Regions from separate parts of the Massilimicrobiota sp. An80 genome, predicted to be linked through region 1. Evidence: a T-box and tRNA genes for the amino acid it is inferred to sense, from the RefSeq annotation. Region 1 holds a T-box; the other holds one or more tRNA genes.
The links. The T-box of region 1 lies ahead of leuS (leucine--tRNA ligase). A T-box ahead of a tRNA ligase gene usually reads a tRNA of that ligase, here a tRNA-Leu.
Positions count from the first base shown of each region.

Region 1 (4,430 bases):
TTATGTCTGTTTATTGCATTAAGACAAGTGAAACAATTATATATTCATAAAAAAAGACCATCAAATGGTCTATAAAAGAGCACTCAGGCTTTGTAAAAAATGTTGTTTAGAAGTCTGATCCAAAGAATTATAGTATTCTTCAAAAAGAACACCTAAACCAACAAGAATTGTTTCTTCTTGAGAAGCAATACCTTCATCAATTGTTTCTTGGAGTTGTGCTGGAGAAAATCCTTTGAGATTCATTAAAAGTGCTTCACGCATTTTATCAGTCCTTTCTTATATAATATGGGATAAATATTTTGATTTATACAGGGAGTTTTATGAAAGAGTATCAAATCTTATTAAATGGTGAAACTATAACATATCAGTTAACATATAAGTATATGAAAAATATACGTATGCGTGTTAAAGATGGAATGTTATTTGTCAGTGCACCTTATGGAACACCATTAGAATATATTGAAAAAACAATACAGACTTATCAAAAACGCTTACTGAAACAAATCAATGCTTATCAGCCTTATGCTCAATATTGTGATCATGGATATGTCTTGATTTTTAATCAGCGATATCGTATTGTTTTACGTGATATAGGAATAAAAAAATGTCAATTTCATCATCAGGATATTTATGTTTATCATCGTGATATACAAACATGTATTGAAAAAATGTGTCGTCAAATATTACATGATTACATTGAAGAGAAAATCATTGCTTATTTAGCTTATGATTTTGATTTAGATATGCCTTTGATTGAGATTAAAAAATATAAGAGTCGATGGGGAAGCTGTTATTATCGTGATCATCGTGTTTCTTTTCATTTAGGACTTATTCATTTGGAAAAAGAACTTATTGATTATGTCATTCTTCATGAACTCGTACACTTTTTACAGCCTAATCACTCTGCTTTGTTTTATCAGGAAATAGCTCAAAGAATGCCTTGTTATCAGGAAATTCAAAAACGTTTAAAGGAGAAGCATACATGATTACATCTATACAAAATGAAACAATAAAAAAAATCATGAAATTGAAACAAAAGAAATACCGTGATTTAGAAGATCAATTTTTAATTGAAGGGTATCATTTGGTTGAAGAAGCTAAAAAAGCCAATTGTATTGAAACAATTATTACAACGCTTCATGAAACATTTGAAGAACCAACGATTTATGTATCTTCCAATATCATGGAAAAGCTCGCTTTTACAAAGACACCACAACCTATTATGGCCATCTGTCATAAACCACATCATCGTCTTTTCAATACCAATCATCAGCGTTATCTGTTATTGGATAATATTCAAGATCCTGGTAATTTAGGAACGATTATCAGAACAGCATTAGCACTGGGCTATGATCAAATTATCATGTCCTATAATAGTGTGGATTTATATAATGATAAAGTCATTCGTGCAACACAGGGAGCACTTTTTCAAATGTCCATCTGTCAAATGGATTTGATAGAAGCTATCACATCACTCCGACAAAATGATGTCAGAGTTTATGGAACATCATTACATCAGGCACAACCTATTCATCACTATCAGCCACAAGACAAAATGGCTTTTGTGTTAGGTAATGAAGGACAGGGTGTTTCTCAAGCTGTTTTAGATGCATGTGATGCTCATTTATATATTCCTATTCAAGCGATTGAATCTTTAAATGTTGCGATTGCTGGAGCTATTGTTATGTATCATTTTCCTAAAATTTAAGAAAAGATTTGCAAAATAATAAACATATGATATAATATTCTGTGTTTAGAATCGATGAAAAGGAGTAGTAGTTGGTGATACTTTTTAGAGAGTCTATGGGTGGTGGAAATAGACAGGTTAGGCAATGAACTCGCCTTGGAGATACAAAGATGAAAAGAGTAGTCTTTGTCGTTAACTGCGTTAAAGTTTTGAGAGCATATATGGATTCCATATATGAACTAAGGTGGTATCGCGATCAAGTCGTCCTTAGAAGGACGGCTTTTTATATTATAAGGAGGGATAAATGATGCCATTTGATCATCAAGCCATTGAAAAGAAATGGCAAAAATATTGGGATGAACATCAGACTTTCTATACTGATGTTTGGGATTTTTCAAAACCTAAATACTATGCTTTAGATATGTTTCCATATCCATCAGGACAAGGATTACATGTTGGGCATCCTGAAGGATATACAGCAACAGATATTATGTCACGTATGAAAAGAATGCAGGGATATAATGTTTTACATCCAATGGGATTTGATGCTTTTGGATTACCAGCTGAACAATATGCGATTAAAACAGGAAATCACCCTGAAGGATTTACACGTCATAATATTGAAACTTTTACACATCAGTTAAAGATGTTAGGTTTTTCATTTGATTGGGATAAATGTATTTCTACTTGTGATCCTGATTATTATCATTGGACACAATGGATTTTTAAACAGCTTTATGAAGATGGTTTAGCTAAAAATGTGGATATTCCAGTGAACTGGTGTGAAGAATTAGGAACTGTTTTAGCTAATGATGAAATCATTGATGGAAAAAGTGAACGTGGGGGATACCCAGTTATTAGAAAGAATATGAAACAGTGGGTTATTGATATCCCTGCTTATGCTGAAAAATTATTGGCTGGTTTAGAGGATGTTGATTGGCCTGAATCTACCAAAGAAATTCAAAGAAACTGGATTGGAAAATCTATTGGCGCTCATGTGCATTTCCAAGTTGATGGACATGATGAACAGTTTACTGTGTTTACAACACGTTGTGATACGCTTTTTGGCGCAACTTATTGTGTGTTAGCTCCTGAACATGAATTGGTAGCTAAGATTACAACACCACAACAAAAAGAAGCGATTGAAGCCTATGTGAAAGTCTGTGCTACAAAATCTGAATTAGAACGTACTGAATTAAATAAAGATAAAACAGGTGTCTTTACTGGTGCTTATGCAATTAACCCAGTGAATCAAAAGAAAATACCTATTTGGATTTCAGATTATGTTTTAGCAGGATATGGAACTGGTGCTATTATGGCGGTTCCTGCTCATGATGATCGTGACTGGGAATTTGCGAATAAATTTGGTCTTGAAATTATTCCAGTGCTTGAAGGTGGAGATGTTACAAAAGAAGCATGGACACAGGATGGAAATCATATTAATTCTGATTTCTTAAATGGTATGAACAAAGAAGATGCCATTGAAACAATGATTCAATGGTTAACTGATCATCATTGTGGTGAAAAGAAAGTGAATTATCGTTTAAGAGAATGGATCTTTGCACGTCAAAGATATTGGGGAGAACCAATTCCAGTGATTAATTTTGATGATGGCACTTCCGTTGCATTATCAGATGATGAATTACCATTGATTTTACCACCATTAGAAGATTACTCACCTTCTAAAAGTGGGGCATCACCATTGGATAAAGCTACAGACTGGGTGAATGTCACTGTGAATGGAAAAGCTGGAAAACGTGAAACAAGTACAATGCCAGGAAGTGCGGGAAGCAGCTGGTATTATATGCGATATATTGATCCACATAATGATCATGCGATTGCTGATAGAAAGTTATTGGATCACTGGTTACCAGTTGATTTATATGTTGGTGGACCAGAACATGCTGTTGGACACTTATTATATTCTCGTATGTGGAATCGTTATTTATACGATAAAGGATATTTGTCACATCCTGAGCCATTCCAGAAATTATATCATCAAGGTATGATTTTAGGAACAAATGGTGAAAAGATGAGTAAATCTAAAGGTAATGTCATTAATCCTGATGATATTGTTCAAACTTATGGGGCTGATACATTAAGAGTTTATGAAATGTTTATGGGACCTTTGGAAGCAAGTAAACCATGGAGTGAAACAGGTGTTGACGGTGCTAGAAAATGGTTGGATCGTGTGTATCGTTTGATTGTGGAATCTGATAAATTAAGTGATGAAAATGATCATTCATTAGACTTTGTTTATCATTCTACTGTTAAAAAAGTCACTCATGATTATGAAACATTAGGATTTAATACTGCTATTTCACAAATGATGATTTTTGTCAATGAAGCTTATAAAGCTAAAACTGTCTATCGTCCATATGCTGAAAACTTAGTGAAAATGTTAAGCTGTATCGCTCCACATGTCTGTGAAGAAATGTGGCAGTTACTTGGACATGATGAAACATTAGCTTATGAACCATGGCCAACATATGATGAAGCGATGTTGGAACAGTCAACAATTGAAATGGCTGTACAGGTTAATGGAAAACTTCGTGCTAAAATCACTGTGAATAAAGATGAAGATGATGAAGTCGTGAAACAGGAAGCTTTAGCTCAAGATAATGTAAAAACACATACTGATGGAAAGAATATTGTGAAAATTATTGTCGTGAAAAATAAGATTGTCAATATTGTTGTGAAATAATTATATTTTTATAAGTTATTTAAGTAGAGATTTATTATT
Region 1 covers NZ_NFHI01000007.1:1,518-5,947, reverse strand. Annotated here, with positions in the region: gene B5G32_RS03175 (hypothetical protein) at 1-75, shown strand, start outside; gene sspI (small acid-soluble spore protein SspI) at 70-261, opposite strand; gene B5G32_RS03165 (M48 family metallopeptidase) at 321-986, shown strand; gene B5G32_RS03160 (TrmH family RNA methyltransferase) at 983-1,708, shown strand; T-box leader at 1,754-1,959, shown strand; gene leuS (leucine--tRNA ligase) at 1,995-4,391, shown strand.

Region 2 (4,430 bases), on a different contig from region 1:
CCAAAATTCCTTTTGTTGAAGCACAACCAATGCCACCAAAGAAACTGAGTGGTATAGAAATAACCAAAGCACATGGACAACTGATAACGAGGAATGTTAACGCACGAATAATCCAATCAGCCCATGAGGCATCTTTCCCCATCAACATCAAAACAACAGGTGGAATTATCGCTAATGCCAATGCACTATAACAAACTGCTGGTGTATAGTATCTGGCAAACTTAGTAATAAAGTTTTCTGAACGTGACTTTTTCATACTTGAATTTTCTACCAAATCAAGAATTTTAGAAACTGTTGATTCACCAAATTCCTTTGTTGTTTTCACTTTAATTTCACCAGTCATATTAATAAAACCACTGATGACTTCATCGCCGCAATGTGCATCTCTTGGCACACTTTCCCCTGTCAAAGCACTCGTATTAAATGTTGTATTCCCTTCAACAATAATACCATCAATAGGCACTTTTTCACCAGGATTGACAATGATTTCACTACCTATTTCGACATCATCTGGATCAACTTTTTGAAGCTTACCATCTATCATCATATTAGCATAATCGGGACGAATATCCATTAATGCGGCAATATTACGACGACTTTTACCGACTGCAACACTTTGGAACAATTCGCCAATCTGATAAAACAGCATGACAGCGACACCTTCACGGAATTCACCTAAACACATAGCGCCTACAGTCGCAACAGCCATCAAAAAGTTTTCATCAAAAACCTGTCTTTTTAATATACCTTTTATCGCTTTTCTTAAAATATCATACCCAATAATCAGATAAGGTATTAGATAAAGTACCACTTCTACATATAAATTCACAGAAACATATGAAGTTAAAATCATGATTCCAATCATGAATCCTAAAGATAACAGAATTCTATAAAGAACTTTCTTTTGTTTTTTATTCATCATAACACTCCTATTCATTTTAATATATGTTCACTCATTCATATATCATCTAAATAAATATCCCTTTTTAAGGGAATTTATTCTATAAATAAATTTCACAGTCATCTTCTACGACTTTACAATTCTTATAAGCTTTTTGCATGACTTCATCAATATTAACTCCATCTTCAAATTCAACTTTTAGTTTTAAAGTCATAAAACTTAAAGTTGCATCTTTCACACCTTCTGTTTTTTTAACAGCTTCTTCCATTTTAGCTGCACAGTTTGCACAATCTACATCAACTTTATATGTCTTTTTCATCTTCTTTTTCCCCTTTCTTATTCTTCTACATGTTCCATACCCATAGACATGATTGTTCTAACATGATCATCATCTAATGAGTAAAAAATAACCTTTCCTTCACGTCTGAATTTAATCAATTTACTATCTTTGAGAACTCTCAACTGATGACTCACTGCTGATTGACTCATTCCTAAAACTAATGCGATATCTCCTACACATAATTCACTTTCAAACAATGCATAGAGAATCTTGATACGTGTTGTATCCCCAAAAACTTTAAATAAATCAGCTAATTCATATAAATATTCATCATCCGGCTGTTTATCTTGAACTCGCTTGACAATATCTTCATGAACTTCTAAATTTTCTTGATTCAATCCCATAACATCATCCTTTCAATGAACATATGAACATTTCTTCATATATAAATATATTACTATTATTCTTCTTTGTCAATAAAAACTTTACATAAATTTGATAGATTTGATTCTTCTCTTTCTGTTAGTATCATAGTAGATAAAATATTAAGAATGGAGTGAAGTTTTATGCTAAAAAAATTAAAAACCGGGCTCATATGTTTAATAATAGGAGAAATCATATCTTGGATTGTTTCTTTTGTTACTTTACCATCTTTTATTCATGGTTTTCTATTAGGTCTATCAGTTGGTTTAAAACTCATTAGTATCATTTTCATATTTATCATCATTATCAATTACCCTAAAGAAAGCAAACAATAACACAAATCATGTTATTTCTTCATTTCGTTTCCCATTCTTCATAAAGAATCTCATTTTTCAAAAAACTATAAATATGAAACATAAAAGAAGTCAAAGATAGAGACTTGTTAATATCTTGACTTCTTTATTGCTGAATACTATGAATCGTTCAAAAATAAGAAACGTCTTTTCATAAATGTGCTACTAATCAGTGAATCATTTTTACGCCCTTTTCCAAACAATCTTTTTATCTAATAGCATTATAAGCAAAATAAGATCCATTATAAAAAGATTCCAATATATATTTTGCATTCTATTTTATTTTTGAGTTCTCTTAACATCTTAAGTTGTTTTAATTAGAATGATAAGACGAATTATCAGAAACTTTTATAAGTGAACTACTATAAGACTGGAGTCTATCCAAATAATTTAATGGAAATTGTTTTAATAACATATACCTTTTCAGATTCTTTTTTAACATTTCAATAGTATCGCTTCTTTTTAACTTCAAATTTTTTACTGAAACATCCATATATCAATCCTCCTTTTGAATTTAGGCACAAAAAAACTATGTTGATTACAACATAGCTTATAGCCGAACCACTGTTATTGAGTTTGCCAAAATAGATATTTAGTTGATATACTCTACATTTTTTTACTCTATTAATAAAATGGAGCGGGTGATGGGAATCGAACCCACGTAGTCAGCTTGGAAGGCTGAAGTTCTACCATTGAACTACACCCGCTTGTCTGGTGCGGATGACAGGACTTGAACCTGCACGCCGAAGCACTAGATCCTAAGTCTAGCGTGTCTGCCAGTTTCACCACATCCGCATAAAATGGTGACCCGCAGGCGACTCGAACGCCTGACCCTCTGATTAAAAGTCAGATGCTCTACCTACTGAGCTAGCGGGTCAAAAACATGGTGCCGGCTAAAGGACTTGAACCCTCAACCTACTGATTACAAGTCAGTTGCTCTACCAATTGAGCTAAGCCGGCATAAAAAAATGGTGGAGGTTAACGGGCTCGAACCGCTGACCCTCTGCTTGTAAGGCAGATGCTCTCCCAACTGAGCTAAACCTCCATATGGTGACCTGTACGGGATTCGAACCCGTGAATGCATGCGTGAAAGGCATGTGAGTTAACCGTTTCTCCAACAGGCCTCAAAAATGGCGCTTGAAGTAGGACTCGAACCTACGACCGATCGGTTAACAGCCGATTGCTCTACCAACTGAGCTATTCAAGCATTTTCGATTGCCTAAATATATTATCATATCATTTCATGTAATGCAAGTCTTTTTTTAAAAAAAATAGAAGTCATTTTGACTTCTATAAATATTCTCCATTTTTACCCCAATTTTCAAATTCTTCAATAGAAAGATATTGCTGTTCCACAGGTATTTTGGTAATACGTTCAACTTCTTTCAACAGTTTTTCAGCAAACTCTTTTTTATATTGATAATCTGTTGTATGAAAAAGCTGACAAGATATTTTCATACATTCCATTTCCTGTCCTCTAAAATACATGACTTGATTATCTTCAATATGAATCATTAAGTTTTCTTCTTTTTTATTAGGTAAAATAGAAATTAATTGACCAGCACTTTCTTTTAATGCTTTTTCTTGATTTAATGTTAATGTTTTTGTTGTTGTAAATGTTATATACGGCATACTATTTTTCCTCCCATTTATCCATTATATATAAACAGCTTTAAAAATTATGACGAAATAGATAACATTTCATATGTTATTTCACCTAAAATCTTAACTCCTTCTTTGATCTTTTCATTGGTTGGTGTTGAATAATTCATTCTAAAACTATGACATTCTTTCGTATCATCATCTAAGAATGCATTTCCTGGTACAACTGCCACATTCTTTTCCAAAGCTTTTTTCACAAATGTCAACATATCAACACTTTCAGGCAATGTCACCCAGATAAACATTCCACCTGTTGGTATTGTATATTGAACATCCGGATGAAAATGTTTTTTCATTTCATCAAGCATTAAGTGACATTTTTGTTTATAAATCATTCGAATACGTTCAATATGTGCATCCATATCATAATTTTGAAGATATCGTGCCATAACTTTTTGAGCCCAAAGATTAGAATGAACATCACTGGCCTGTTTGGCAACTGTCATTTTTTGAATAATCGCTTTTGGTGCTATACAACAAGCCACACGCATTCCAGGCGCAATAATTTTAGAAAGACTTGCTGCATAAATAACCAATCCATCTTCATCCAATGATTTTATAGAAGGAATAGCTTCACCTTCAAATCTTAAATCTCCATAAGGATTATCTTCTAAAATAAGAACACCATTGTCTTTAGCTAATTTTAAAATTTCTTTTCTGACTTCCAATGACATTGTCATTCCTGTTGGATTTTGAAAATTAGGTATCAGATACATAAATTTTGGTTTTGGCTCCATTTGTAAAGCCTGTTTTAAAGACTCTAAATCTAATTGTCCATTTTTATATTCAATACCTCTTAAAACAGCACCTA
Region 2 covers NZ_NFHI01000012.1:33,478-37,907, reverse strand. Annotated here, with positions in the region: gene B5G32_RS05075 (heavy metal translocating P-type ATPase) at 1-919, opposite strand, end outside; gene B5G32_RS05070 (cation transporter) at 1,002-1,220, opposite strand; gene B5G32_RS05065 (ArsR/SmtB family transcription factor) at 1,238-1,585, opposite strand; gene B5G32_RS05055 (hypothetical protein) at 2,271-2,450, opposite strand; tRNA gene B5G32_RS05050 (tRNA-Gly) at 2,591-2,664, opposite strand; tRNA gene B5G32_RS05045 (tRNA-Leu) at 2,670-2,752, opposite strand; tRNA gene B5G32_RS05040 (tRNA-Lys) at 2,759-2,834, opposite strand; tRNA gene B5G32_RS05035 (tRNA-Thr) at 2,842-2,917, opposite strand; tRNA gene B5G32_RS05030 (tRNA-Val) at 2,927-3,002, opposite strand; tRNA gene B5G32_RS05025 (tRNA-Glu) at 3,006-3,081, opposite strand; tRNA gene B5G32_RS05020 (tRNA-Asn) at 3,089-3,164, opposite strand; gene B5G32_RS05015 (tautomerase family protein) at 3,248-3,589, opposite strand; gene B5G32_RS05010 (aminotransferase-like domain-containing protein) at 3,637-4,430, opposite strand, start outside.
Region 2: it encodes a tRNA-Leu, which carries the amino acid that the T-box ahead of leuS (leucine--tRNA ligase) is inferred to sense. The anticodon was not compared.